Regions from separate parts of the Pseudocolwellia sp. G5-9 genome, predicted to be linked through region 1. Evidence: predicted binding sites of a transcription regulator. Region 1 holds the regulator's gene; each other region holds the start of a gene.
The links. Region 1 encodes sigma-54, which starts transcription at its own class of promoters, with help from an activator protein. Its sites were predicted from a motif close to GTTGGCACGNNNNTNGNNT; they were not measured.
Positions count from the first base shown of each region.

Region 1 (7,864 bases):
TAGTCTTTTACCGGTTGATCTAATCCTGTATAGGCTTTTAATTCTTTATCCCAAAAGGGATTAGGAAGAAAGCGTGCATCAAACACATAATCAGCATCTTGCGGTACGCCATGCTTAAAACCAAATGATTCAAATACAACCACCATAGAGCCAGACTTTTTACCCAAAATACGCTCTCTTACTAAATCTGCAAGTTGGTGAGGCGATAGTTGGCTGGTATTAATGTATAAACCTGTACGGGTAGATATTGGTTCTAATAATTTTTTTTCCAAGGCGATAGCCTGATCGAGAGCTATATTTTGCTTAATGAGAGGATGTAACCTTCTTGTTTCACTGAATCGTCTAATTAAATCACTGTCATCAGCATCTAGGTATAAAATATTTAAATCAACAGTACTAGGGAGATAGTCTAATATTTCAGAAACATCTTGAGGGTTGTTAGGTAAATTACGTACGTCAATGCTCACTGCGACATTTTCATAATCATTGATAACGGTATGTGTTAGTGCCGGTAGTAAATTAACTGGAATATTGTCGACACAATAATAACCTAGATCTTCTAACACTCTTAATGCGACAGACTTTCCTGAACCAGAACGTCCACTTACTATGATTAACTTCATTGAACTGTTCGTTCCTTTTTATAACGACTAATTTCTATTTTCTTGAATAAGATTATACAAAGCTTCATTGCTTTGGCATTTACGCACTTGTTTTGCTATTTGCTTATCACTGAATAGCTTAGCAATACTCTGCAAAGTGGTTAAATGTTCTTTACAAGCGTCTTCGGGAACGAATAACGCAATAAAAATATCAACAGGCTTGTTGTCGATTGCGTCAAAATCTACAGGTATATCGGTAGTTACAATAATTGCTACAACTGATTTTGCATTAGGTAAACGACCATGAGGAATAGCAATACCGTTGCCTATTCCTGTTGATCCTAGTTTTTCTCTTGCGATTAGGCTTTCGAGTAATTCGTATGCACTATGTTCAACAATTTTATCTGCTGCTATGGTACAAATTTTATCGAGAACGCGCTTTTTGCTAGAGCCAGATACTGCACAAAATGTGCAATCTGGCATTAAGATATCTTGCAAAGTCATAATTACTACTAAAGCCTGTTTTTTATAGGTTAATGGTGGGTTGTTTTGCCTTTGTGTTTTAATATTTGACGATCTAGTTTATCGATTAAAGCGTCAATTGAGGCATACATATCATGGTTTTCTGCTGTAGCATGTACTTCTGTTCCCTTTAAATGAACAGTAGATTCAGCTATTTGATTTGATTTTTCAATGGTTAACACAACATGAACATTATTGATCTGATCAAAATGACGTTCTAATTTTGAAAATTTCGTATTAACGTATTCGCGTAAAGAGTTTGTGATTTCTACATGATGACCAGTTAAATTGATTTGCATAAGTTAAACCCTCTTTTAGTGATATTTGAAAAATTAAATTAAACTTTTTCGTTGGTTTGATGGTGGAATGGACAACGATTCTCTATATTTTGCTACGGTTCGACGAGCCACTTGTATACCTTGCTCGGCGAGTATTTCTGCCATTTTATTATCACTTAATGGTTTGGCAGGAATTTCTGCGGCGACAAGTTTTTTGATAAGCTCTCTGATTGCTGTTGAGGAGCAATCGCCACCATTTTCGGTACTAACATGGCTGGAGAAGAAGTATTTAAGTTCAAATATACCTCTTGGTGTATGCATATATTTTTGTGTTGTTACACGTGAAATAGTAGATTCATGCATTTCAACGGCTTCGGCTATATCGTTTAAAACCATAGGTCGCATAGATTCAGGGCCATGCTCAAAAAAGCCTTGCTGGCGCTGAACAATACAATTAGACACTTTTAATAGTGTATCGTTTGTTGACTTCATGGTACGTGTCATTGCTGCATATTGTTGGTTAACAGACAACTTAGGCGCGGTATCTGGATTTAACTCAACAACCCAACGACCATTTTTCTTTTCAACGGATACGTCAGGAATAACATATTGATCGTCACTTTTAACTACGCTGTCACCAGGACGAGGATCTAATGATTGAATTAAGCGAAGGACTTCACGTAATTGATCTTCTTTTAAGCGTGTTTTACGCATTAACTGACGATAATCTCTACTACCTAGTAGATCGATATAATCTTTAACAACTTGCTTGGCTTCTTTTAACCAAGGCGTTGTTAGTTCAAATTGATTCAGTTGAATCAATAAACAATCAGAGACTGAACGAGCCCCTACACCTACAGGATCAAATACGTTAATTCTTTTTAGTACTGCTTGTATTTCATCGAGTTCAACACCTTCAATGCCAACACAGTCTAAAATATCTTCACAGGAAACGGTTAAATATCCAGATTCATCTATGGCTTCAATAATCGCTATTGCAATGGTTTTGTCTGTGTCACTAAAAGGTGTTAATTCCATTTGCCATAAAAGGTGATCTTGCAGCGAGTCTTTAGTTTCGCCTTGGTAGGTATAATCTTCAGAAGGAGAGCTAATGCTACCTGTGTTTGATACGCCAGCACTGTAGCTTTCGTCCCACGTAGTATCCATGTTTAACTCTTCAGGAATATCTGTGTTTCCCATGGCTTCTGTGGTTGTCATTTCATCTATAGTTGGGGAAGAGTCTTCAGTGCCGTCTGTTTTTTTTGAATCTATTTCTTTTGTCGCATTTGCGGAAAATGCATCTTCTAAATTATTGACTGATTCATCTTGGGTATTAGAAGGACTTTCATCAACTTCTAGCAAAGGATTACTCTCCAATGCCTCTTGAATTTCTTGTTGTAAATCCAACGTAGAGAGTTGCAACAGCTTGATGGCTTGTTGTAACTGCGGTGTCATCGTTAGATGTTGTCCGATACGGAGTTGTAAAGAAGGGCGCATCTACGTATTTTTTATCCTATTCATTAATAATACAAAACGATAAAACAATATAAATATTGTTGACTGCTTATAGATAACTATAGCGTAAATTGTTCACCAAGGTATACATCTCTTACATGCTGATTGGAAAGTATTTCTTCAGAGGTCCCTTCAGCGATCAGTTCACCATGACTTACAATATACGCATGCTCGCAAACATCGAGTGTTTCTCGAACATTATGGTCTGTAATTAATATACCTATACCACGTTGCTTTAAGTGAATAATAATTTTTTTTATGTCGCCAACAGAAATAGGATCTACGCCGGCAAACGGTTCATCTAATAATATAAATTTTGGGTCTGCGGCAAGTGCTCTGGCTATTTCGACTCTGCGGCGTTCACCACCAGATAAGCTCATACCTAAATTATCTTTAATATGACCAATATTAAATTCTTCCAATAAGTGCTCTAATCTTTCTTCTCGTTCGATTTCATTAAGGCCTTTTTGAGTTTGTAAGATGGCCATAATGTTATCGTATACACTTAGCTTTCTAAAAATTGAAGCTTCTTGTGGCAGATATCCAATACCTTTTCTAGCGCGTTCGTGCATAGGTAATAAGGTGACGTCTTCATCGTTAAGAACAATAGAGCCTTCATCGTTAGGAACAAGGCCGACTATCATATAAAAAGAAGTGGTTTTTCCTGCACCATTAGGCCCTAGTAAACCTACGATTTGACCAGCGTTGACCTTTAACCCTACATTTTTTACAACCTTACGACCTTTGTAAGATTTAGCTAAACCTTTTGCGATTAACGTTGAGGTAGTCATGACTTATTGAATGTCCTGAGATAAAGTGGGTTTTGTTTTTTCTTTGGGCTGAATAACTGTTTTTACTTTATCGTTTTTATTACTTTCAGCATTTACGTATTCTGTTTCTGAGTTATAGGTAATTTTACTACCGCTTACTTCGCTACCATCTTGTTTCAGTAACGCTTGCCCAGATATGGTTACGGTATTTAAAGACGGTTCATATCTGATTTCATTAGCTTGAAGATTAATAGGTTTACCGTCTTCTAATGTTTGTTCAAAGGTTGCAGGCTTACCTTTTGCTATATAGGTTTTTTCACCTGTTGTTGTGTCTGTAAGTACTTGCACTAAATCAGCTTTGATGATCAATGTACCTTGTTTAATAACAACATTATCGATGTAGCTGAATATTTTGTTTTTAAGATCAGCTGACTGACGGCTGGCGTCAATACTTAGCTCTTGATTTAAATCAATTTTTTTAGCTAAAGCACTCGTGCTTGCTAATGACGATAGTAAAAGCAGTAGTAAGCTACTTTTTAATTTTTTTGAAAATAGTTTGCACATGTTCGGTTAGTGTCATCTGTTTGGTGTTAATATCAACAATTAGCCCAGAGCCATACATAGTAAAGCCATTACCTAAAACGACGATAGCTTGTTCTGAACTAATAATATTTGTATTTAAATCTAATTCTATTGATTTACCATGAATTTCTTGTATCAAGCTATCAGGATCAGTAGCTTCTATTTTTACTCGGTTTTTTAAGCTTACACGGTTGTTCTTAAACAGTGTGCCTTCTTTTGAACTGACTTTCCATGGAACATTTTTATTTTCTGGATATATCGTTAAGCTTGGAAACTCAAAGTGTGTAACTTCTATATCTGAATAGTGCTCCATTCTTTGAGCATCAATTATATGGCTTAGCCCGCCTTTATTATTAAATGTGTTACTTTTTAACGATTCGGCAATAAAATCAGGTGTTAATTCAGTAGCAACATTTTCAGTTATTTGTTCTTTGGATTGCAACCACTCAACTAAGCCGTATGCAATACCAGCTAATAATAAAGCAAAAAAAGCTAAGCTATATAGCCGAGTCATATACTAGCGCCAGTTGCATGTTCAAGTGTCCCTTGAGTTTGCATAATTAAATCGCACACTTCTCGTACTGCACCAAAACCACCTTTGGTATAGGTGGTGTAATGAGCAAGTTGTAATATTTGAGGATGAGCATCATTTACGGCAATACTTAAGCCAACATAAGCCATACATTCATAGTCAGGCATGTCATCACCAATATAAGCGACTTGTTCAGGCGCACAATTCATTTGGGTTAATATTTCTTTTAATGCGGGTAATTTATTTTCTTGGCCCTGAATAATATATTTTACATTGAGAGCCGTCATTCTTGTTTGTACAATATTTGATTGTCGGCCAGTAATTACTGCAACATCAACTCCGCTTGCACCTAATGCTTTTATGCCATAACCGTCTTTGGTATGGAAAGCTTTTAGCTCTTCGCCATTATTTCCTAAATATATTCGTCCATCTGAAAATACCCCGTCGATATCACAAATAAAAAGTTTTATTTGTTTGGCTTTGTCTAGAATGATTTGTTCGACATGTCCGTAAAGTGTGTTCATTTATATGATCCCCGATTTCAGAAGGTCGTGCATATTCATCGCACCAATAGGAGTATTGTTTTCGTTAACAATAATAAGACCATTAATTTTTTTGTCTTCCATTATTTTTAATGCTTCAGCGGCTAGCATATCGGGAGGTGCGACTGTAGGATCCTTCGTCATTACACTTGTTATCTCATCTTGATGAATATCTACTTTTTGATCTAAGATTCTACGTAAATCGCCGTCAGTAAATAATCCAACCAATTTGTTGTCATCAACAATAGCCGTCATTCCTAAACCTTTTAATGACATTTCAACGAGTGCATCTTTAATTTTTGCCGTACTTTGTACTACCGGTACGCGCTCATTGCTATGCATTACATCAGATAATCGTAGTAATAATCTTTTACCTAAGCTACCACCAGGGTGAGATAATGCAAAATCGTCAGCAGTAAAACCTCTCGCGTTGAGTAAGGCTACAGCTAATGCATCTCCCATAACTAAAGTGGCAGTGGTACTTGATGTAGGCGTTAATCCTAAAGGACAAGCCTCTTGAGAAACTTTAATACAAATGTGAGTGTCAGCTATATCAGCTAACGTTGAATTTGCATTACCTGTCATGGCAATTAACTTGCTGCCCATGCGTTTAATTACGGGAACTATAGATAAAACTTCAGCGGTTTCGCCTGAGTTAGATATGGTTAACACAACATCATCTTGTCTGATCATGCCTAAATCACCATGACTTGCTTCACCAGGGTGAACAAAAAAAGCGGGTGTTCCTGTACTGGCTAATGTCGCTGCTATTTTCCCACCAATATGGCCAGATTTTCCCATACCAATAACAATAACTCGTCCTGTACAGTTAAACATTAACTGACAAGCTAATTCAAAATCATCGTTTATATATTGTTTAATATCTTCGATGGCTTGTTTTTCAATATCAATAACATTGAGAGCCAGTTGTTTAAATTGTTTCATGGATGTCGTCTCGTTAATTTATTTCAATGGCGAGAAAAGTAATATTTGATACGCAATGAAAATACCCAGTAAAAGTAAGCCTTTGAGACGAGTGATTCTGAAATTACCTAACTTACGAGTAAAACAAATAACAAAGAGCAGTAAAGTCACTCCTAACATAATAGGCGCATCACGCGTCGCTGCCTTTTCATCAATATCGCCCGGCGCTATCAATCCAGTTAATGATAATACAGCCAAGATGTTAAATATATTCGATCCTATGATATTACCTAAAGCTAAATCATCCTCTTTTTTAATGATACTAGCAATACTCGCTGCAAGTTCTGGCAAACTAGTACCAATAGCCACAATTGTTAAACCAATGACTAAGTCACTTATTCCAAAAGAGCGTGCAATAAACTCAGCTGAATCTATTAAATAAGAGGCGCTTAAAGGGAGGAGTATCATGCCAACAACTAACCAAAGTACAGACATGCCAGTGCTAACTGGTTCAGGAACATCACTTTCAGCACCTAAAATTAAAGGGTCATCTACTGGCGCTGTTTTAGCTCTTCTTAATGTAATAACCAGTAGTGCAATTATGTAGGCAAAAAAACCGATAATAAGAATTAAGCCTTCAGTAAAGCTAAAGTGATAATCTGACAGCATCCAATAGGCTAATGCTGTAACAGCTAAAATAAGTGGGATTTCACGTTTTACGGTGCTTGAAGAAACCGTTAATGGTTGAAGCAATGCCGTAATACCTAAAACAAGGGCTATGTTGGTTATGTTAGAGCCTATCGCATTGCCAATAGCTGTATTAGGATTGTCTTGTAGTGAAGCTGTTGCGGCAACCATCATTTCAGGAGCTGATGACCCCATGGCAACTATAGTTAAACCTATTATCATTGGAGAAATACCTAAATTTCTCGCAAGTGAAGAGGCACCAAATACAAATTTATCAGCACTCCATACCAAAACTACAAGTGCTACCAGTAAAATTAAAACTTGAATGAACATTAACGACTCCCATCAGTTAAGGTAAATTGTCGCTGGTTGAGGACAAAATAAAAAGAAGTTTTATCAAAACCTACAGAAAAATTTTAATTATGCTCATTGATTAATCAATTTTTAACTAAATAGCGAGGAATATGATGATAATAAAGCATGCATTTAAAAACTTAGCTAAGAGGTTCTTACAATTTCTTACACTTATAGACGTTTCCTAACGTTCTTTGAACACATTTAATCACTAATTTCTAATGAAGTATTTCACGTGCTGGGTTAGAATTCTTTCGTACTTAAACTAATTTACAGTGATGTCCTTTAATAATATGCCAGATAATCTTGTTGATATTAAAAATATGTCTTTTAAGCGTGATGAACGTGTAATTTATAATGACATTAGCTTATCCATTCCTAAGGGAAAAGTTACGGCTATCATGGGGCCAAGTGGAATTGGTAAAACAACTTTATTAAGATTGATTGGCGGGCAATTAAAACCGCAGTCAGGCAGTATTATGTTTAAAGGGCAAGATATACCAAAGCTTGCTCGCAATGACTTATATGAGTTACGTAAAAGCATGAGTATGCTTTT
Region 1 covers NZ_CM147893.1:2,745,812-2,753,675, reverse strand. The annotation lists gene rapZ (RNase adapter RapZ) at 1-623, opposite strand, end outside; gene ptsN (PTS IIA-like nitrogen regulatory protein PtsN) at 651-1,106, opposite strand; gene hpf (ribosome hibernation promoting factor) at 1,136-1,423, opposite strand; gene rpoN (RNA polymerase factor sigma-54) at 1,457-2,899, opposite strand; gene lptB (LPS export ABC transporter ATP-binding protein) at 2,977-3,708, opposite strand; gene lptA (lipopolysaccharide transport periplasmic protein LptA) at 3,712-4,251, opposite strand; gene lptC (LPS export ABC transporter periplasmic protein LptC) at 4,217-4,783, opposite strand; gene kdsC (3-deoxy-manno-octulosonate-8-phosphatase KdsC) at 4,780-5,325, opposite strand; gene AC0L5Q_RS11860 (KpsF/GutQ family sugar-phosphate isomerase) at 5,326-6,180, opposite strand; gene AC0L5Q_RS11855 (calcium/sodium antiporter) at 6,307-7,287, opposite strand; gene mlaF (phospholipid ABC transporter ATP-binding protein MlaF) at 7,602-7,864, shown strand, end outside.

Region 2 (7,864 bases), 440 kb from region 1:
TACCTCTGTAAATGATGTGGTATGCCATGGTGTTCCCAATGATAAATTCCCTTTGAAAGCAAAAGATATTTTAAATGTTGATATCACCTTAGAAAAAAATGGTTTTATCAGTGACTCAAGTAAAATGTATATTTTAAGTGCAGCAAGCCCAGAAGCTAAACGTTTGGTTAAAACGACTTACGAGTCTATGTGGAAAGGTATTAAAGCAGTAAAACCTAAAGCGACACTCGGCGATATTGGTTATGCAATTCAAAAACATGCAGAATCGGCTGGTTATAGCGTCGTTCGAGAATATTGCGGTCATGGTATTGGTAAAGAAATGCACGAAGATCCTCAAGTGCTGCACTATGGAAAACCTCATTCAGGTTTGGTATTAGAAGCAGGCATGACATTCACTATTGAACCCATGATCAACCAAGGCTCAAAAAAAATAAAAACCAAAAAAGACGGCTGGACAGTTGTAACTCGCGATAAAAAGCTTTCTGCTCAATGGGAACATACAATTTTAGTTACCCAAACGGGTTATGAAGTACTAACCCTTCGTGAAGATGAAATACTAACAGCCAAAACAGTAAAACACTAACGTTTAAAACCGCGCCTAAAGCACCAAATCAACGCCAGTTCATTCAACCTTATTGATTAAATGTAAAAACTAAAAAAGCACCTACGGGTGCTTTTTGGGTTATTAATTATTGATATCGCAAGCACTATAAAATATGGTGCTGAGTTAAAAATTCGTGGTAACTAAAACGCTACAGCTTCATTAATAACTGCATTAATCCAGATAAAGAAGAATGAGAAGACGTACCTGTATCGCTTACCATTCCTTTAACAACACCTGCACCAAAAGCCGCGGCTATTCCTTCTTCAGACGCTAATAACGTATTAATATTTGATTTGGCGACTAAGCTGGTATGTTGGTCAAACGCACAAGCTGCGGTGTAAATTTGCTTCGCGTTTTCTACCTCTTTTATTTCATCTTTAATAATAAATTTCATGCTAGTTACCTTCTACAATTTGCGCAACCGTCGAGTGGAATCCCACTAATTTCCATATACTTTTTAACTGCTTAAATAACCATAAACCTAAAGACGTATTAACAACGAGTAACAGAATGATAGACAGGCTTATAGAATCAATAAATTTATAAACCACTAAACCTATGCCAATATTTAACAGTATCCATATTACCGCTCCTATAACAACAAGCGTTAAGCTAATAGCAAACGATAACAAAATAGCGCTAAGGCTAAGCTTAGCCTCAGCAACTACAAGGTTTTTAGAGGCGATTAGCCTGGCAATTTTACTTCCAAATAAAGCTTCAATACTGTCGTAGGTTTTCTTGAAAGAAGCACTTTGCTCCATGCGCTCTTCGTGATGTTCTTTAACGGTATGCTCTTGTTTTGGAATGCTCATGCTAATTTATGCCTCGCTTATCTTCTTTTTAAAAGTGACGACACCAGCATACCTACGGTAAACGCTATACCCGCGGTAGCAACAGGATTTTCGATAGCATATTGCTTAACGCCAGATTTATCCCATTTCTCTTTTAATTCACTTTGCTTTTGCGCCAGCGTTGCTGAGCTGCTTTGAGCGGTTGCACGCAAAGTGTCTTCTGCTGAGCCTACTTTCTCGGCTAAAGTGTCTACCGACTCATGTAAAGTACCTTGTAACTTATCCGCTACTGGATGCTCTTGTGCTACATTTTTTTTGATTACAGGTTTAGTTTCTTGTTTTGACTGTGCCATGTTAATTATCCTTTTCTGTTGAATGTAATTAAGATTAAATTAAGTATTTTTAAGCTCGTTCAATAACGTATTAAGACGCCATTTCAGTAAGATAATGATCCGCTAGTTTTTCCTTTTCACCATCAGACAATGCTCTACCTGCCTGCTGAAAGAACTCTTGCTCTTCTTCCTCTAAATGGTGATCTACTTTGTGAGCTAATTTTTTAAATGTTAATAACCATTGTGGCGAACTCATATCTAACGCATCTAACTCAGCAATAAACTTATCAATTTGATGATGCTCGGCAACACCGTGTCGAGACAGATCAACCGTATTGTCTAATTGCATCAATGGCGCGTAAAAATGTCTTTCTTCCGCTACGGCATGGGTTTCTAATTCAGCTTTAAGCTGTTGATAATATTCGGCTCTAACGTCTGAATCACCATGAGTGTCTAGCAACAATTTAATAAGTGCCCTTTGTTTATCGTGATCATTACGTAATGCTTCAAATATCTTCATGTGGTCTCCTACAAGTCGTTTGTTTAAAGTCATAAGCCTGTATGTACTCAGCTAATATCTCTCACGTTTAGGTAACAACAAAATGTACATATTTCAGAATAATAACGAACCACGTCAGTATTAAATGCCATACCTTGTTACCGCTCGTTACGCCTAAACGTTTAATGTTCACTTAATAAGGTTCAATATCTGTACCAACTAAAATAAAAACGTAAGCACTTGAAAACATGAGGATTATTAAAATATAGGAAAAAACAATAAATTGCAGACGTAAGATGTACACACCCTACGTGAAAGATTTACACGGAAGAGATTAACGTTAAAGAATGTAGACGGGAGGTTATGTTTTTGAGGAGGTTTAAATAACAAAAAAGCTAACGATAATTTTAGATTGGAGTTCAGTGTTATCTTGTGCTTTATTAATGACTAACAGCGTGACCATAGAGTTTATTTCCAATAGGTCGTTTAACTAAATAAATAGACCCATTATTCTTCATTTCTTTGATTTTATTCAAAGGAATGTAATCCGGTATTAACGTAAAATAGTTACTATTACTTAGATCACCATACCGAATACTAATATTGCCATTGATAGAAAAACTTTCCATAAACTATAGCTACATTGTCCTCACTAACACGAACAACTTTAGCTAATTGATATTTGTTTTTAAGATCTAATTTACCATTGAGTAACCTTAAATCTAAAAAATAAATATCATTAAATTGAGGCTCTAAAATATAAACTGCGGTTTCTTGTTGCTCTGTTTGATGCAAAGTAAATCTGTCATACCCAAAGTATGCAATCACAAGTAAACAAACCAACAAAACGAGTTTATTTAGGGATATTGATGATTTGGCTATGCGTGGTGACGATTCATCGATATGTGGCACTATCCTTAATCCTTTAAGTAGTATTGTAATGCTTTACTAAGCCTTTAAAAACTACGTAGAAAAAGTTCTTATGAATGTGTGGTTATCAACCACTTGTCAAAGTTTCCCACTTAGTGACTCTTTCCCTAATCTTACCCATAGAATCTTCAGCCAATTCTGTAATTTTATCTTGGTTTTCTTTTGCCTTATCCCAATAAGCTATCTGTTTATTTCCTTCATTTGGATCATCGTATTGATAAGCTATAGACTCCGATCGGCTCTCTTTTTCTATAGCTCTTATTGATTGATATATTTCGCTAGGATAGAAAGGTCTTTTCTTTTCACGAATGACATAAAGCGCTCTTAAAGCATCAAAGTATCGAGTTAATCTTTCTTTTTTTACTTCTTCGTCCGTCTTATTTGGAACAACAAAGTCCAATGCTGGACGTAAACTTAAACTCGCATCTCGAACGTCCACTAAAAGAGCTGAAAGTTCTGCTAAAACTTCATATTCTTTCTCATATCTGAAGCCGTGAGTATTGATTTGAGAGGATAATTCAGCTCTAGTTGATTCTAACTGCTTCGCATGAACTAACTTCACATCCTCAATTTTTTTAGTAATACTTTCAATATCTTCTTTTGTAGCTAAATTTTTACCTTTTTCTGATGAGTAAGAGAATAAAAATTTCCTAAAGAAAAAAAGACTTCCAATACCCATTAAAATTAAAAACTGAATAATCACTATAATATATAATTCCAAGAGCCTATTTCCTATGACTTATACAATATTGTTAATCAAAAAACTTGTTAGCTAATCTTAGAAACGAAGAAGTAAAAGCCAACCACCTTCCTTTGTAATAACATGTTAAGTTTTAACTTTGTACCCGCCAAAACACCAGCCTAAAACACCTCCAATAAAAATAACAGGTAGCAAAACTACAATCTTAAATTTTGAAACTTCAATGTGTATATCTAAATAACTTAAAACATCTTCAACATAAGGAAATAATAAGCACATAACGAGTAAAGTTATTATAAAGTTGAGATAGACAAAATTATTAGCTTTCAAATTAATACCACAGCTAGTGCAGCTTGTTGAGAATGCATTTTTAGCTCGAATCCAATCAGTAAACTTGATCGCTTTTTCTTTACACTTTGGACAATCCATAGTCGAAATTCCTTAGACACACAACAACTTATATAAACGCTTCAATGCAACGCCCACTTCCATATCTAACAACTTACCAGAAATCACAGTAAATTCAATCTGATAAATTACCAAGCTTAAAAACTTAACTGATGATTACGAGGGCATAATATTGGTTTCAGCATTACCCATGTAATTAATGGGCAAGCTAAATATAATGAGGTGATCTGCTGGAGGGGATTTCTAGATGTGTTCTATTAATTATTGTTTACTGTTTTTTTTATGACTTACCTTAAAAACAGTATTTATTGCGGCCATATTTTTTGGCTTGATACAGTTTTATATCTGCTTTTTTAATAAAGTCTGACGGGTTTAAATCGGCTTTGTTTTTATAGGTTGGAGAATAGGCTGTAACGCCAGCGCTAATGGTTACATTGCGATGTTGCGCTTTCGGTGAATGAAGAATATTTAAGTTGTTAACTGACTCAACAATATTTTTAGCGATTTTTTTCGCGCCTTCTAAATCGGTAAAAGGCAATAACATAACAAATTCTTCGCCGCCAAATCTGGCTACAAAGTCTTTAGAACGGTGTTTAGTGCTGGCTAAACATTGTGCCACTTGTGCTAAGCATTCATCACCTTTTACATGGCCAAATTCGTCGTTGTAAAACTTAAAGTTGTCTATATCAATCATAATAAGTGCAACTGAACTTTCGCCTCGTATAGCGGCTTGCCATTCTTCTTTTAATTGTGTGTCGAACGACATTCTATTGGCTAGACCCGTTAGTGCATCGGTTTTGGAAACCTGCTCAAGCTCTTTACTGCGTTTTACTAATTTCATGTGATTTTTTACACGTTTAAATAAAATATTAGAACCTGTTTCGTTTGATATGTAGTCAATTGCGCCTAATGATAAGGCTTTTTCTTCTTCAAATTCGCTGTAGTGATCACTCACAAAAATAACTTGAATATGTTGGGTGGTAACGTGTTGTTTGACAAATTTACACACGTCTAATCCTGACATGTCGGGTAAATGGGTAGATGATAGAATTAAATCAATTTTCTCATCTAAAATTATTTTTAAAGCACCTATGGCATCAACTGCCGTTTTTACGGTGTAATCATTATCAAAAATATCAACCCACTGATTTAACTGCTGCTCAAACTCGTGCACTAACAATAGCGTTAACTTTGTTTTAGTTTCAGTGCTTGATACTAAATGCAGTTTTTTTTGAGTAGATGACAATTGATAAACATCCTCTTTTAAATAAGCTTGGCGTTTCATTTTATATTCTCCTTAATGTAAAAATGTTCGCTTGCTCATTATATCAGCTTCATCACGAATAGTTGTATTGGGTTTAGCATTAAATAAAGTAAAGCACACCGAAGTGTGCTTTTTTAAAAAGCTTAATAAATTAACTTAATGCAACTTCTAATTTATTAATAACCGACTTAACGTCTTTAGTATTGGTAGCAATGGCTACGGCTAATTCTTTAGCGCTGTCTGAATCCACCTCACCCATTAGTGTTACTACACCGTTTTCAACTTCTACTTCGATGTTAGTACCACTTACTTCTGACTCTAGTAACAGTTTGGTTTTAACAACCGCTTCAACTTTCGAGTCGGTTAACGACACTAAAATTTGCGCGTCTTCACCGTTGTCTTTCTCTAGTACGGTAAGCTTGTTTTCTACTGACTTTACGCCTTCTAAGCTTTCAACTAACTCGCCAGCTAAGGCTTTATCTACTTCGCTATCAACCTTACCAGTAAGAATAACAACGCCACTTTGAACGTCTGTGTTTATATCAAAGGAATTTAAGTTACCGTTAAATAGTAAAGTGCTTTCGGCTTTACCGTCTAACCATGCATCTTTAGATCTATCTTCCCATGTGTTGTCTGCATAAGCTGCAGTTGAACCAAGAGTTAATAACGTTACTGTAACAATAGAACGAATTGAGTTTTTCATAATATTCTCCTTTAAATTAATTCACTTTAACTGTTGCGACTATCATGCCAAACCATAACAAATTGATTTTTAAAGGATATTTAATTTTTGGCGATTTGTTAGGTTATTATTTATAGCGCTTTTTACAAGCCATAATGTAAAAGTTACATTCGTATTTACTAGATAAATAAAAACGCCATTGTTGCTACAACAATGGCGTTTAATGAATTACTTGAGCCGAACTAAGCTTTACTTACATCATCAAGTTCTATTTACCTGATTGCGCATTAACATATTTTTTTAAAAGCACAGGTAAAATAGTAATGTCGGTCACTAACGCGACTATCATGGCGATACTGGTAAGTAAGCCAAACAACATACTAGGAACAAAGTTTGAGAATACTAGTGAGCCAAAGCCAACAACAATAACCGTGGTGGTATAGATAAGTGCATAACCTACCGAACTATTGGTTTTTAGCACAATGTTCGGTTTGTTCTCGGTGTCGATATTGTCGTTGTTACTGCTTTTTAATTCGGCCAAATAACGATGCACATAATGTATGGTATCGTCCATCGAGATCCCCATCGCGACGGCTGCTATTGTAATGGTCATTAAATCGAGTGGTATCGAAAAAATCCCCATTACTCCCATAATAACGGCTGTTGTTATAAAGTTAGGGATCAGGGCAATAATCGCCACTTTAAAAGATGAAAATATGATCATTAACGTTATTGCCATTGCACCGTACACAATGGCTAACGTAACAATTTGCGAATTAACTAAGCGCGATAGTATGTCTTCGTACAATATGAATAAGCTGGTTAATGTGTATTGATCTTTTTGTACGCCTAATGTGTTTAATTCTTTATGAATATTTGCCAGTAGGTCTGCCCTGTTTAATCCTTCGGTGCTGTCTTGCACTCGCATTGAAATACGTGCTTGATTATCGCTTTCAGAGAAATACGCACCAAAAAGGTCTTTTTGTAAGTCAGGCGACAGGCTGTTATACAATGCCGTTAACTCGTATTCGGTTAACGGTTTACCATTAACCACTTGGGCTATTTTAGTAAAGTCAGCAACCGATGTTATGGCGCCAATCGCTTCGTTTTTTACCAACATGTTTTGAATGTTCGTAATGGTTTTTACGGTATCGGCTGAAATAACTAAATCGGTTTTTGTTTCGTTTTCAGGAATATTGTACAAAAGGTCGAATGGCGTAGAACCACCAAATTGCTGGTCGATAAAAGTTAATTCTTTGCGTACATCGGTAGACTCGTCAAAGTAATTTAAAAAGCTATTTTCTGCCGTTAATAACAAACAACCGCCTAAACCAATTACCGTTAGCAATACCGAACTCACCACAATGCGCTTAGGTTTATGAATAACCGTACGAGCAAACCATTGCATACTTTTTTCAACCACTTTGTGTTCGGTCACGTAGGTTTGTTTATTAAAAAAAGCGATAAGTAATGCAGGGAAAAACACCAAGCTCACAATAAAGCTAACCAGCATGGCAACAACCATCATCCAACCAAAACTAATAACAGGCTGTACACCACTAAAAATAAGCGAACCAAAACCAATAGTGGTGGTTAGGCCGGCAAAAAAACACGGCTTAATTTTTTGTTTTATTGTCGCTATGACTAGTGCTTG
Region 2 covers NZ_CM147893.1:3,185,689-3,193,552, reverse strand. The annotation lists gene map (type I methionyl aminopeptidase) at 1-583, shown strand, start outside; gene AC0L5Q_RS13845 (hypothetical protein) at 753-998, opposite strand; gene AC0L5Q_RS13840 (hypothetical protein) at 1,000-1,416, opposite strand; gene AC0L5Q_RS13835 (DUF883 domain-containing protein) at 1,434-1,748, opposite strand; gene AC0L5Q_RS13830 (hemerythrin domain-containing protein) at 1,819-2,247, opposite strand; gene AC0L5Q_RS13825 (hypothetical protein) at 2,824-3,138, opposite strand; gene AC0L5Q_RS13820 (hypothetical protein) at 3,224-3,877, opposite strand; gene AC0L5Q_RS13815 (hypothetical protein) at 3,983-4,285, opposite strand; gene AC0L5Q_RS13810 (GGDEF domain-containing protein) at 4,557-5,549, opposite strand; gene AC0L5Q_RS13805 (BON domain-containing protein) at 5,680-6,231, opposite strand; gene AC0L5Q_RS13800 (efflux RND transporter permease subunit) at 6,479-7,864, opposite strand, start outside.
Region 2: a site for sigma-54 is predicted at 6,265-6,283, ahead of AC0L5Q_RS13805 (BON domain-containing protein). Genes of this name have one in related genera too.

Region 3 (7,864 bases), 690 kb from region 1:
GATAATATTGATATGATGAAACGTTTTGCTTATCGATTTTTAGAGTTACTTGAAGATGTAGAAACAGGAGACAAAGAGTCTTTCGTTAATATGTTTAATCAGGTCTCCGATTGGTTTGGAGATTATGCGGGCGCTTTTTTAAAAGAAAGTAAATCTATGTTACTTAAAGCAAATGAATTAAAGAAATAACATTTGGGTTAATCTTCAATAGGTAAACAATATGCTAGGTTTTTGCCATACTTCAAAAGTTATTATGTTAATAGGTTTTATGTTGGTAGCCTCTTGTACTAGTGGAGCCTCAACATCAGATAATATTGTTTCTGGCGTGATCACTAAAGATAACTTATTGATGAATGAAGTGTTATTTAACGAAGGTTATCAGGCTTTTTCAGTGACAGAAAAAGAAAAACTACAGATTAAGGATTGGCCGAGCAACTTACATATTGATATATATTTTGGGACTTGGTGTCACGATAGTCAAAGAGAGGTGCCTAGAATACTTTCTATTTTAGATAATAATCAAAATGTGACATTTCAACTTATTGCTTTAGATATTGATAAGAAAGATCCTCAATATTTAGCTAAAAATAACAGTATAAAATATACGCCAACGTTTGTTGTTTTTATAGAGGAGAAAGAGATAGGTCGTATTATTGAACGACCTACTCAGAATTTTATCGAAGATATTACTGCTATGTATGTTAATTCGTTAAAAGTGATTGATTAAGAATTAAAATTTATAAGAAAATCCGATAGAAACACTTGTGTCTATCCATGGGGTATCGTCGTATTCTGCCGCACAAATATCAGTTTTACAAAATAAAGTCTCACCATCTTGCATTAAACTAGCATAACCTCTTAATTCAGTTACTATAGCTGCTTCTTTAGATATTTCATATCGAGTGCCTATAGCAGCTGTAAAAGAAGGTGATATTTCACTTCCTCCATCACCACTAAAGCGTGCGGCACCTAAACCTACGGATACTGTTGTTATGTAGCCTTTTTGTCTGAATAGCGCTACACCACTAAAATGAGCATACAATACGTCAACAGAACTTGTTTGATTATCTTCACCAAACTTAAAGTCATGGCTTGCATAATTTACAAGTATTTGTCCTTGTCCATTAGGTGATTCTTGCCAAGCTACACCAACCCCAAAGTGGGTTGCACTATCAACAGATATAGAAGTACTCGTATTTGGAACAGTTAAATCGGAACTAGACATACTCCCTACGTAAGGAGTTACTTCAAATTGAGTTGCCATTGTTGAGGTAGTAAGTAAGGCTAATATACCGATGGATTTCGGTAATATATTGCTTGAATTTGACATATTTAATCCCTTTTATTTGTTCTTATTTTTATCATACTATTAAACTTATCATAACGTTAATAAAAAGATTTTGTTATTAATTTAAAAAGTTGCCTAATTTATCTAATGCTTTTTCTTTTAGTTTGTTTTTAATTTTATCTTTAATTTTTCGTTTTTGTTCAGTTTTAGCTTGTTTCCATATTGAAGATAAAGCTTGTTTTGCTATTTCTGCACCTAACAAACTCGCTGGTAAGCCATTATCTCCGCCTATATTTGTTAAGTTAATGTCTGGTAGGGTAATTTGGTGCTCTTTATTACCTAACGCTGATAAATCTAGCGATAGATTTGTGCCAGCTAGAATAAGTTTACTTACGCGAATGTTAGGTTCTTTTTGTGATGAGCTCTCAGGTTGTTGAACTTCTTCTTCGTTTTTTGGAAGGTTTTTTTCTATATCATCTAATATGTCTGATAAATTGGCACTACCATTTTGGGTTAGTTCAACAAAAGCCTGTGGGTTATTAATTCTAATTTCATCAATAACGATAGGGTCTTCAGTTAGGCTTTTAATATTAATATCTAATAAAACAGTTTCAAAAGAAAAAGCATATGGATACTTGTATTGTTTTGGATTACTTAAACTAAAGCCATTTATAGCACCAGAACCTTTTACCAGCTTCATCTCAACATTTTTAACCAGTACTGTCTGGTTAGTAATTTTACTTCCTTGGCTTTCTATTTGTTGTTTAATAAAGTCATCTAGTGAGCCGCTTGCTAAAAACCATAATGCGCCGCCACAAAATAATAAAATAATAATAACGAAAGAGGCTAATTTATTCACGAATAATCCTTAATGTGTAAAAAATGAATAGAAAATACAGAGAGTATCTCTATATTAACGAAAATTATAAATCATCTACCATATAAAAAATACCTGTAAAGTTAATAGATGTATGAGCTGAAAAATATAAAAATAATTGATAACTAGATCTAAAGCTGTGATTTAGTTTATTAGAAAAATTAATTCTTTATAATGCTCCACAATGTTTAATAGTCTGTTGTAGTTCATGAGCAATTTAGAATTAAGTTATAAAGTAGAGGTTGGGTTAATAAACCCGAAGAGTCCTACCAATGTAGGTGCAGTAATGCGTGCTGCAGGATGTTATCAAGTAGATAAAGTTTATTATACCGGAAAACGTTACGAACATGCGGCAAAATTTAATACTGATACTAAAAACATAAAAGATAAAATACCTTTAATCGCTGTAGATGAAGTAACCGAAGCTATGTCTAATGGTATGAAAGTAGTTTGTGTTGATTTAGTCGAAGGGGCTATTCCTCTGCCATACTTCAAACATCCTAGTAACGCGATTTATGTGTTCGGGCCTGAAGACGGCACTATATCTCAATCCATTATTAATAAAGCTGATGCAACTGTTTATATACCAACTGTTGGCTGTATGAATTTAGCTGCAACTGTAAATGTAGTGTTATACGATCGAATGGTGAAGTTAAATGATTTTCAGATAGGAGATGAATTAATTGTAAATAGCCGAGATAAAAATAATCGCACAAAAGTAGTACGCTAAATAGACTGACTATTAGCCAATACATTACAACGAATAGTAAGTCGCTTATTTTTATACCCGTTACCAATCAAGAGGCTATTTCAGAGTGTTTGAGCGATATCAATTCAAGGCAATGCTTTGTAATAATGGTTGCTCCCTTATAAAAAGCATTGTTGATGAAGTGATTTTGCTCAAGCGCTTCTTTGATGGGTCTAAAAACAATTTATGTTTCGTTATTAACTCTAGTCAGGTTCCTACATGGATGTAGGACATTAGGGTAACGCAGGAGCAGTTACCGAGAATAACCATGACGTAAACTTAATGCCTTGCATACATGGATGTAGACCTTAGATTTCGTCTGGAATATGAAATCTGTGCCTAAATTGTTTTTAGTTCCCACTGAAACCTGCATCTTGAATGATAACGGGTATATATAAACAAAACTACTTGACTAACCATATTATTCAGCTAGAATGTTTTTAGCTTGAAAGTAATACCTATATTTATGTACGCCGTTTCGATGTTATATTTAGTAGCTCGTCCTGTTTAATAAGTAATAGCTTCACTTCCAGCAACACCGCCCTAATGTTGGGGCAAAAAAATTACTCTTAAAAAGAATAGGATATACAATGTCTACTACTACTGGTACAGTAAAATGGTTTAATGAATCTAAAGGTTTTGGTTTTATTGAGCAAGAATCAGGTCCAGACGTGTTTGCACACTTTAGTGCTATCTCTGGCGACGGTTTCAAAACTTTAGCTGAAGGTCAAAAAGTTCAGTTTACTGTTACTCAAGGACAAAAAGGTCCTCAAGCAGAAAACATTCAAGCACTTTAATTTAATTGCCGATTCGTTCGGTTATTAATAAAGCGTATAAGAGGCAAGATTATTCTTGCCTTTTTTATGTCTGCTTGTTCATTTTATACTACTCCTCTATTTAAATTTAGCGCTTATCCCATCTTTATTCTTTCCATTAAATAATACTTCTACTGTTTACCTATTAAGCACATAAAATAGTAAAAACGAATTGATTAAAATAGCTATATTTTAGTGTATTACGCTAAGGCATGTGTTGTTTTTTTGTTTTTATAAATTTAATTAAACTAACATGTTGAAAATACTTAATTTAATTTTTGGCATTAGACTTGTAATGTTCTGGTTAATTCTAACGATATTATTAGGTATTAAATTATGAAAATATTATTAACAGGTATTATTTTAGTAAGTTCTAATGTTTTTGCTCATGGCTCTTCTTTTGGTAACGATACTTGTGATTTTGACGTAAAAGGCGGTGTTCGTATTTCTCCAGCGGAAATTGAGTTTTCATACAAAAAGGAGCCTTTATATAAAATAGTTAATGACAATATACTTATCGTTAATAATAAAGAAATATCATTAAACACAAGTCAGCAAAAACTCGTTTCTAGTTACTCTAATGAAATACGTGCGCTGTTACCACAAATAAAGGTTTTAGCTACAGATGCTATTACCTTAGCTTCTGATGGTGTTAATTTGGCATTTACTGAATTGTTAGGGCCAGATAATTCATTAAGTCACGATTTAACAGGTCACTTTGAGGCGATTAGTTATGAAATTGATCAAAATTTTTCTGCTAATAAAACGGTTCATTTTGACGAAGATGGTTTTGTTGGAGATGACTTTTTCGGTGAAAATTTTGAAAAAAGAATTGAAAGTGTAGTAGAACAAACTGTTCAAAAATCTATTGGGAGCATTATGATTGCTTTAGGGCAAGAGTTACTGTTTTCTAGTGAAGGTGTGGATTCTTTTGATGCTAAAATGGAAATGTTTGGCAAGAAAATAGAAACTGAGATGGAAGCTCGTGGGGCAGAAATTGAAAAACGTGCGACAAGCTTATGCAATGCTGTTGCTAAAATTGATCAGTTAGAAGAAAAACTAAAAGAGGAAATTGAACAACTTGAAGACATCAATATATTAACTAACCTCAGCTCGGGATAAGCAAAGTTACTCAACAAGCTATTTTTATGCCTAACTTCGTTGAATTTATTACTAATAGCTAGCTATTAGATAGAAAAATTCGCCTTGTTATACACAAAAATATCAATGTTGAGAGACTAATATAACTTAGGAAAACAACGATACAGATTAAAGTTTTGATAAATAAGAATTTTAATTCATTATCTAACATTCATTAACCCGAGTTGAGGTTAACTATTTAAGTTAAATTGAAGATGAGTTTATTTACCTATTTCTTTGACTCTATATTTTTGTATAAGAAACTGCACCAAAAGGAAAAGTACTTTATAATGACCTCATTAGATAAATGAGGTTTTTTTACATGAAGATATGTGGTGTTGAATTAAAAGGTAATGACGCGATTGTTTGTATTATGTCGCGAGAAAATGGATTGTATGATATTCCAAGTATACGAGTACAGAAAATAGCAATCGCAGATGCAGGGGATGCTGAACAAGTACGAGCTTTCCAATTTACATTTGCTAAGTTAATGGAAGATTATAAAGTTGATAAAGTGGTTATTCGTGGTCGAGCATTAAAAGGAAAGTTTTCTGGTGGACCTGTTGGTTTTAAATTAGAAGCTGCTATCCAACTTATTCAAGACTTGCCTGTTGAAATTATTGCGGGTAGTGCTGTTAAAAAGTCATTGGCGAAAAGTCAGGTTGATATAGACTTTAGGGATACTGGTTTAAAGCAATATCAAGAAAGCGCATTTGAAACCGTTTTTTCTTATTTTGAACAATCAGCTTATAGACCTAATAGTATTTAACTTTTAATTTAAATATATAAATTTGAAAGGGAGCTTTTTAGCTTCCTTTTTTATTACTAAGCTTTGTCTAGCTAACTATTGCTCTTTAAATTATAACTTTTACTTTGCGTAAGATAAGTAAATTTTAGATATAAAAAAACCGACAAATGTCGGTTTTTTAAAGTCTTTATAAAAATTAAAGAGCTTTAATAGCAGCGTTTAAACGACTTTTGCTACGAGCAGCTTTATTTTTATGGATAAGACCTTTACTTGCGTAACGATCTAAAATTGGTGTTGCAGCAGCAAATTCTTTAGTTGCTGTATCTTTGTCACCGGCTTCGATAGCACCAATTACTTTTTTAAGTAATGTGCGCATCATTGAGCGACGGCTTGCATTGTGTTGACGGCGCTTTTCAGATTGTACTGCGCGCTTCTTAGCAGACTTTGAGTTAGCCAAGGTGAACTCCTAAAATTGAATAAATATTGCCTAGATTTAAGGCGACGAAATATGCCTGTTTTAAAGGCGTTTGTCAAACCCTTTCGCTTTAATTTTTAATATTTAGGTTTAAATTGAAAACTAAACGAAAGGGGTGAATACCTATTTTACCATATACTTTTTGAAATAGGTGTTTAAGTTAATTTAAACGCTTGTTTCTGCTTATTAAAAAAACGCATAATAAGTACTTACCTTGAATTATTATAAATCGCGGTGTAGGAAATAAATTTTGAGTAAAAAACTCATAAAATCAGGATTGATTGTTAGCATTATGACACTCGTTTCTCGAGTGTTAGGTTTAATAAGAGATGTTGTTATTGCAAATGTTATGGGGGCTGGTGTTGCGGCAGACGTATTCTTTTTTGCAAATAAGATCCCTAACTTTTTACGGAGATTATTTGCCGAAGGTGCTTTTGCTCAAGCCTTTGTACCTGTTTTAAGCGAATATCATGCAAAAGACGGCGATAAATTGGGGCTTGAAACACGGCAACTTATCGCACAAGTGTCAGGTACTTTAGGCGTTTTAGTTACTTTAGTTACACTTGTTGGTGTGATTGCATCTCCTGTATTTGTTATTTTGTTTGGCTTTGGCTGGTTTTGGGATTGGTTACATGATGGACCTAAAGCTGAACAATTTGAATTAGCTTCAATTTTATTGAAAATTACGTTTCCTTATTTGTTTTTTGTAAGTTTTACAGCTTTAGCTGGGGCGATTTTGAATACTGTTGGCAAGTTTGCTGTTTCGTCTTTTACGCCTGTTTTACTTAATGTTTGTATTATCTGTTGTGCTTTATTTCTTTCTTCGTCGATGCCTAACCCTGCTTATGCACTTGCTATTGGCGTATTTATAGGCGGTGTTGTTCAATTTTTATTTCAAATACCTTTTTTAATACAAGCTGGAGCTTTAGTTAAGCCTAAGTGGGCATGGAAAGCTGAAGGTGTAACTAAAATTAGAAAATTGATTGTACCTGCATTATTTGGCGTGTCGGTTACACAAATCAATCTATTGCTTGATACATTAATAGCGAGTGTATTAGTTACAGGATCGATTAGTTGGTTATATTATGCGGATAGACTTTTAGAGTTTCCTTTGGGGTTATTTGGTATTGGCATAGCAACGGTAATTTTGCCTAGTTTATCTAAATTACACGCCAAACAAAATTCACAAGAATTTAAAAGTACGGTTGAGTGGGGACTTAAAATAGTGTCTTTATTTGGCTGGCCTGCTTTGGCTGGCTTAATGGTGTTGGCTCAGCCTATTGTAATGGTTTTGTTTATGCGAGGAGAATTTTCTGAACAAACTGTAATGAATGTATCATATGCACTTTTTGCTTATTTATCAGGACTAATAAGCTTTATGTTTATTAAAATTTTAGCTCCTGCTTATTACGCAAGACAAGATACTAAAACTCCAGTAATTATTGGTATTAAAGCTATGGTAGCTAACATGGCATTTAATGTAATGTTGGCACCTTTCTTTGGATATGTGGGGTTAGCTATAGCTACAACCATGTCAGCCTCATTAAATGCGTTTCTGTTGTATCGTGGATTAAAAAAACAAGATGTCTTTAGCTTAACTAAATGTGCGTGGTGGTTTATGGCCCGTATTATGATTTCAGCTGGAATTATGGGGGGAGTGGTTTATGTTATTTCGCCTCCGTTCATAGAATGGTTAAGTATGACTAAATTAGAACAACTTATTCAGCTTGGTATGTGTATCGGGTTAGGAGTGAGCAGTTATTTTATATCTAT
Region 3 covers NZ_CM147893.1:2,052,671-2,060,534, reverse strand. The annotation lists gene tyrA (bifunctional chorismate mutase/prephenate dehydrogenase) at 1-189, shown strand, start outside; gene AC0L5Q_RS08795 (thioredoxin family protein) at 221-727, shown strand; gene AC0L5Q_RS08790 (hypothetical protein) at 731-1,330, opposite strand; gene AC0L5Q_RS08785 (DUF748 domain-containing protein) at 1,407-2,147, opposite strand; gene AC0L5Q_RS08780 (RNA methyltransferase) at 2,374-2,895, shown strand; gene AC0L5Q_RS08775 (cold-shock protein) at 3,504-3,710, shown strand; gene AC0L5Q_RS08770 (DUF2884 family protein) at 4,065-4,850, shown strand; gene AC0L5Q_RS08765 (DUF3010 family protein) at 5,191-5,637, shown strand; gene rpsT (30S ribosomal protein S20) at 5,813-6,073, opposite strand; gene murJ (murein biosynthesis integral membrane protein MurJ) at 6,342-7,864, shown strand, end outside.
Region 3: a site for sigma-54 is predicted at 4,006-4,024, ahead of AC0L5Q_RS08770 (DUF2884 family protein). Genes of this name have one in related genera too.

Region 4 (7,864 bases), 180 kb from region 1:
GCCAAGTACGTAACTATTCATACAATGGTTTAAACCGCGAAGTTTGTCAGTTTGCCAATGTATTAAAAAGTATGGGTGTAGAAAAAGGCGACATCGTCACTATCTATATGCCACAAATTCCAGAGCTTATTTTTGCTATGCTTGCTTGTGCCAAAATTGGCGCTATCCATTCAGTAGTTTATGGAGGATTTAGTACCGATGCTCTGGCATCTCGTATTGACGATGCTCATTCTCGCGTATTAATTACGGCTGATGGAGGCTGGCGCCGAGGTAAACAAATCAATCTTAAAAGCATTGCTAACGATGCAATGGAACGTACCCCATCAATTGAAGTATGTATTTGTGTAAAAAATAACAAACTTGATGTAGAAATGGAGCCTTCTCGCGATTTTTGGTTGCACGACTTACAAGCCTTACCTATCGCTAGCCCTAAATGTGAAACAGAAAAAACCTCAGCTGAAGATCCACTCTTTATCCTGTACACATCAGGCACAACAGGTAAACCTAAAGGTATGCAACACACTCATGGTGGTTACGCTGTTTATACCTCTACTACCCATCGCATGGCCTTTGATATAAAACCTCAAGATCGTTGGTGGTGTGCTGCAGATCCAGGTTGGATCACAGGTCATAGTTACATTGTGTATGGTCCATTAATTAATGGCGCAACCATCATGTTATACGAAGGAGCACCAAACTATCCTTACCCGAATCGTTGGTGGCAAATTGTTGAAAAATACGGCATCAATATTTTATATACATCACCAACAGCCATCCGTGGTTTGATGCGCTTTGGTGAGCGCTGGCCACAAAAACACGATCTATCAAGCTTACGTTTATTAGGTAGTGTGGGCGAACCCATTAACCCTGAAGCATGGCGCTGGTATCACCATGTTATTGGTCAAGACAAATGTCCTATTATTGATACTTGGTGGCAAACCGAAACAGGTGGTTTCATGATTTGTCCACTACCTATTACCCCTCTTAAACCGGGCTCTGCAACCAAACCTTTCTTTGGTAACGAAATATCAGTAATGGACGACGACGGTAATGAAGTTGCACCTAATGAAGAAGGTAAACTTATTATAAAAAACCCGTGGCCAGGTATGGCACGAACCATATTTAAAGATGATCAACGATATGCAGATTTGTACTGGACCCAAAAAGAAAATGGCGAATGGCATTACCTTGCGGGTGACAGCGCAAAAATAGATGAAGACGGCTATATCTGGGTTATTGGTCGAATGGACGAAGTACTCAAAGTCAGTGGCTACCGTTTAGGCACGTCTGAAATTGAAAGTGCTTTAGTGAGTCATCCAAAAGTTACCGAAGCAGCAGCCATTGGCCTACCGCACGAGCTAAAAGGTAACGCTATTCATACCTACGTAATTTTGCAAGAAGGTGTAATCGGTGATCAAGCCCTTGAACAAGAACTACGCGACCATGTTGGCACCGAAATGGGGAAAATCGCCATGCCTGAATGTGTCAAATTTATCGATTCTTTACCTAAAACACGCTCAGGTAAAATTATGCGTAGAGTTTTAAAAGCTCGTGCATTAGGACAAGACGAAGGTGATTTAAGTACCTTAGAAGAATAATTAATTAAACTGAGCACACCATGTGGAGCACTAGCTCCACATAAAACATAAACAGCAATACCTTTAAAATACAAAACATTACACATTATATAAATTAGCCAAAAGATACTAAGCATCGTCTTTAACGCTAAATAAGGGGATAAAATGTTCAACGTAAATAAAGTATTAATCATGAGTGGTTTATTAGCTATAACCAGCAGTGCAAATGCAAGTTATGAAATAAAAACAGGCGAAAATAGTAAGCTTATTTTTGGCGGTTATATCAAAGTAGATACGCGATATACTGATGGTAATATTCAAGCTACTGATTACTGGTATGGCGGTGGTACCGTATTGGCAGAAGATAGTTCTAATTTTGGTATTTCAGCAAACGAAACCCGTATTAATACGAAATATGTACACGGCGATGTTACCGGCTTTATTGAAATGGACTTTTACGGCAACGGTGTATCAGGTGGTGGTAATGAAATTATTTCTAACTCATCAAAACCACGCTTACGCCACGCGTTCATAAAATACAAAAACATTTTAGTTGGCCAATACTGGACAACATTTCAAAACACCAGCTCTTTAGCTGAAGCTGCTGACTTTGCTGGCCCTTTAGTTGCTTCTGCATTTATTCGCCAAGGACAAATTCGTTACACCATGGGTGGATTACAAGTTGCAATTGAAAACCCAGAAACCTACGGCGGTAATAACATTACCCAAGGTGGCACAGCAAATGATGGCACACCTGACGTTATCGCTAAATACACCTTCTCAGGTGACTGGGGTAATGTATCGGTGTCTGGTGTTGCTCGCCAGCTAGAATCAGCTACAGGTAATACCGAATCAGCATTAGGCTACGGGGTTGCGGGTCGTATAAACACCTATGGTAAAGACGATTTCCGCTTTCAACTTCATGGCGGTAATGTAGGTCGTTATGTAGGTGTAACCGCATCAACAGACATGGTGGGAGAAGAAGTAGAAGATACGACCTCGATTATGGTTGCTTATCGTCATTTCTGGACAGAAGACACACGTAGCTCAGTTTTTTATGGTAACACCACTACAGACGAGTCTGACCGTGATAGAACTCATTGGGGAGTTAATGTATTTAAAGACTACACCAAAGAGCTTTCTTTTGGCTTAGAGGTAGGTAATTTTGAAATGGAAGAACTAGATGCCGACTCAAATTACTTCCAGTTTTCAGCCAAATATACGTTGTAGTTAACGTTGTAATTAACAAATTAAGATAAAAAGTAAATTTATCTGCTCGTTTACTTAGCCAACCTCTTGATAGAGTTGTTTTTGGGAAGCTAACGCTTCCCTTTTTTTATTCTTTAATTTTTAATAAGTTGAACCGACTGAAATACCGAAAACCGTATCAATAGAATCACCACTAAGATACGTTTTAGCGTGAAATCCAATATTTACAATATCTGTATCTTTTACTAAACCTACTTTTAAAAATACACCGCCATCAACATCAATATCTTCAGAATAGCAGTCATCACAAAACCCAATTGAGCGTTCAGAATACACCATAAAATCAGCACCAAGTTGTCCATAAATAGCGACATCACTTGCTTCACCAAAAAAATGAATACGTCCTATCGCCGCACCTAATAAAACGCCGCTAGCATCTGAGGTTTCATTTGATTTATCGCCTCTATTTCCAAATCCTTTACCGACAACTTCTTGGCTAAATTCCCAATTATCATCATAGGCAAGGTAGCTTGCCGACAGAGTTGTTATCCAATTACTTTTAATATAATCAACATCAACACTAAATCCTAACGCTGAATCTTCAATGCCGTAAAACCTTACATTATTATCAAAATTTGTTTGATTAACTGAAATGCTCCATTCCCATTGGTTATCTACTACATAGATATTTTCTGCCTCGGTTACAATTTCTGTTTCTTCAAAAGCATGTAGTTGAAAAGATAAAACGAGTGATAAAGCAGCAATGATTTTTTTCATGAAAAGTCCTTTTATATTAAATATTAAGAAGCCTAGAGATATTTTCACAACAATATAAATTAAATGCCCTTTATTAGCAAAACAACAAGCTACTTTTTGGCATAAATAGTGCTTTAGTCAATACATAAAATAAACCGTCAAACATTTGAATTCTTGGAGAAGCTTATGGAATTAATATTATTTGCCATGGTAAGCCTTGTTGTTATTGTTGCCCTACTCGCTAGTCGATTAAATGATAATAGCTTTCCTTTTCCATTTGATCGTAAAAGTGCCATTTTTACGCCAGCCGAAAAAAACTTTCAAAACTTAGTTGAACAAGCCATGGGCTCAGATTACCGCGTACTTAATCGCGTTAAACTGTCTGATATTTTAACTATTCGAAATGGTGTATCGAGTAAAGCAAGTCAAGCAGCAGCTAAAAATGCTGACAAAAAATATTTAGACTTTGTTCTTTGTGACCGAAACTCAATGAAGCTTTTAGGTGCGATAGACTTAGTTGATACTCAAGGCAAAGGCTATAAAATTAAAAAAGACTGGTTTGTAAGTGGTGCGCTAGAAGCCGCTTCAATTCCTCATTTAAGGATTAAAGTAAAAGCCAATTACACCGTTGAAGAAATACGTTCATGCATCAACACACGTTTAATTGGTACACCTCAACCCGAGCCTAAAATGAAAGGCAGTGTGATCCCAGCCCCGATGGTACGCGTAAGATCTAAAAACACAGCAGGTGTATTAACTCCAGCGGCTGCTCGCTCTCAATTAGAAGCCATAAACAAACCTAAGTCAGCAAGACAAATACCCGCTCCCAACGTAGCTGCTTTACCTCACTAACTTTTTATATACCCGTTACCACTCAAGATGCGTATTTCAAAATCTTAAATGGTAACGGGTATAGATAACAACTCACCTGCTAAGTTGTTATCGCTATTTACCTGCTTGTATCTAATCTTCTCCCTTAAAAATACTCCCTGCTTTTCCTTAACATTACCGCTATAATTGCCCCAATATTTCGAAAAAATTAACGGAAACATCTAATGAAAGCAGGAATTATTGGCGCAATGGAGCCTGAAGTTGCCATTTTAAAAAGTAAGCTCGAAAACTGTGTAACCACTGAACACGCAAGTTATACATTCTACGAAGGTTCATTAAACGGTAACGATGTGGTTATTGTACAGTCAGGTATAGGTAAAGTTGCTGCAGCATTAGCCACGGCTTTTTTAATTGATAAATTCAAACCTGATTATATCGTCAATACGGGTTCTGCAGGTGGTTTTGAGCAGTCATTAAAAGTGGGCGACATTGTAATAAGTAACGAAGTTAGATATCACGATGTAGATGTTACTGCGTTTGGCTACGAAGTAGGTCAATTACCTTCTAACCCTCCGGCTTATATACCTCATACTACGCTAGTAGAAGCAGCGCAAGAAGGCGTAGAAGCACTAAGTTCAACATTAGAGACCCCCATACAAACCTTATTGGGTTTAATTACAACGGGTGATACTTTTATGACGGCGGAAAACGATATAGCTAAAGCGCGTAAAAACTTTCCAACCATGGCAGCCGTTGAAATGGAAGGTGCTGCTATAGCGCATACCTGTCATCAACTAAACGTTCCTTTTGTTGTTATTCGTTCAATGTCAGATATTGCAGGTAAAGAGTCTCCTTCGTCATTTGAAGCTTACTTAGAAACCGCATCAATCAACTCGTCTCAACTTGTTTTAAATATGCTAAACGTATTAAAAAATAAGTCATTAACTTAAATAAATAGATCGTATACATGAATCATTTTTTACTAGACAATCCTTTTGTTTATCCCCTAACAATATTTGTTGTGGTTGTTCTAGTAAAAATATGCCTCTCCATATTCTTTATTAAAGAACCCATGCACCTCTTTCGTTTTTTTTGCATTCAGTTCGCAAAAAAAGTGAATAATCAAAACAACAACGCAAACCAGCAAAAAATAGCTGGATTAATGGCAACATTAATCACCCTATCGCCTTTACTGATTATTCTCTGGTTATTTGAAAGTTTCATTGAAGTAGACTGGCTTTGGCAAGGATTTTTATTATATTTTGCTTTAGGATCCTTCGGTTTAACTCGCACCTCACTTAAAACAGCTAAAGCCTTGGTAGCCAAAAACACTTACGACGCTAAACAATTCATTGCACCTGTTACATTAAGAAACACCGACAAATTATCTTCTTTAGGTATAACCAAAACCTGCATTGAAATGCAGTTATTACAAACCATTCAACAATGTTTTACTGTAGCTTTTTTATATTTTTTATTAGGGCCTTATGTCGCATTAGCTTTCAGGTTACTACTCGAAATGCACTACAGTTGGAATATAAAACAGCCGCAATATAAAGCCTTTGGAGCCTTTGTAAATAAGTGTGTTCATTTATTGCAATGGTTACCTACTCGACTTTTTGTTTTCTTTTTTATGTTAGGCACTTTAGGGCAAAACTTTATTTTATTTTGGCGACTGATCACAAAACATTTCTTCGCCCTTAATAACTCAATTGCGGTTTACGCGCTAGCACTTGCTATAGGTAAAAAACTCGGTGGTGTTGCCATGTATAACGACACTAAGGTTAGGCGTTTAAGTTTTAACGACAGTGCATTAGAGCCAGAACCTAGTGATATTATTTATGCAACAAAACGTATTAACCAAGTACTTTATTTTTCGTTTTTATCTATTGTTTTTTCAATCACACTTTACTTAATTTTGACCATAAAAATTTAGGCTTTGGCTGATAACAAACCGTTAAAATTAAGATTAAAAAACGTACCTAGAATAAAAGCAATTATTACAATACACTTGTTCAACTCAACGATGTTATTTGTGCTTATTACTATTTTCTTATACAGCAACATGGATGAGCAACTTACCAAACCCACTGAAGTTTGTGAGAAAAAACAAACATGGAGATTAAGTAACCTCAGCTCGGGATAAGCAAAGTTACTCAACAAGCTATTTTTATGCCTAATATAACTTAGGAAAACAACGATACAGATTAAGATTTTGATAAATAAGAATTTTAATTCATTATCTAACATTCATTAACCCGAGTTGAGGTTAAGTAACCTGAACTCGGGTTAAGTAATCTCTTATAACAAAAATCATAGGATAGATAAGGTATAAAAATGAAAAAACTGATTATTAGTTGTTTATCAACCGCAGTTATCATAGGTTGTGTTTCAACTAAAAAAGAGTCACAAGTGACAACTGTTGATCTTCAACCTAATGTTGTTTCAGACAATTTTCAGCCGTCAAACTGGCAATTAGCATGGCATGATGAATTTGACTACGTTGGTGAAAGTGGTGCCAAAGAATTGGATAAACGCTGGGATGCTCACCACGGACCAAGCCATCATATTCTTTCTAGCCGCTGGCGTGAGAATGTTGAAGTAAATGAGGGCGCTTTATATCTTGTTAATCGTAAAGAAAAACGCGCTGGACAAGAATGGACATCAGGCAGTATTCGTACGAAAGAACAATTTAGTTACGGATATTATGAAGCACGATATAAATATGCCGCATCAAATGGTACGAATAACTCTTTCTGGTTAATGTCATATCCGCTGGGATCACAACCACCAAAAGGTAAGTTGTTTGAAATAGATATTAATGAAGGCCATTACCCCAATGAGGTGAATACCAATATTCATAATTGGAGCGATATTACGGTAAATGAAAAGGGTAAAAAAACACATCCATCTGATTCACGAACCTCTACTTACGGTGCAAAACATAAATATAATTATCCATTAGAAATTCCTGTTACTACTTCAAAAATACGCTTCAGTTCTAATAATTTTAAACCTTTTCATATCCGCGATTTTAATGTTTTTGGCACCCATTCATCAGCAACAGCCACAAGTAATTTATCACAAAGTAAAGACCTAAAATTAACAGGCTCAAAATCTAACAATTTACATAACTTGTTAGATAACAATATTAACAGCAGTTGGGTATCACAAACTGAAGGTGAAAAATGGTTTGAGCTTGAATGGAAAACACCGAAAACTATTTCTGAAATCGAGTTTATCAATGGTTGGTTGTATAAAGGTAAAAGTTGGTCTGGCTTAATTACCGATTTTAAAGTTCAATATGAAACACCCAACGGTTGGCGAGATATTGCGACTTTAGATATTACAAAATCAATTAACTTTGCTGAGCAATATCACACTTACGGTTTAGAGTGGAATGAAGATGAATTGATATTCTATTTTGATGGAGAAGAAATTCGTCGCGAGAAAAACGAAATAGCTCACAGCTTAACACCTATTTGGTTAAG
Region 4 covers NZ_CM147893.1:2,565,973-2,573,836, forward strand. The annotation lists gene acs (acetate--CoA ligase) at 1-1,598, shown strand, start outside; gene AC0L5Q_RS11010 (DcaP family trimeric outer membrane transporter) at 1,743-2,807, shown strand; gene AC0L5Q_RS11015 (hypothetical protein) at 2,928-3,563, opposite strand; gene AC0L5Q_RS11020 (DUF2726 domain-containing protein) at 3,729-4,394, shown strand; gene mtnN (5'-methylthioadenosine/S-adenosylhomocysteine nucleosidase) at 4,598-5,323, shown strand; gene AC0L5Q_RS11030 (cobalamin biosynthesis protein CobD/CbiB) at 5,446-6,309, shown strand; gene AC0L5Q_RS11035 (glycoside hydrolase family 16 protein) at 6,711-7,864, shown strand, end outside.
Region 4: a site for sigma-54 is predicted at 3,659-3,677, ahead of AC0L5Q_RS11020 (DUF2726 domain-containing protein). Genes of this name have one in related genera too.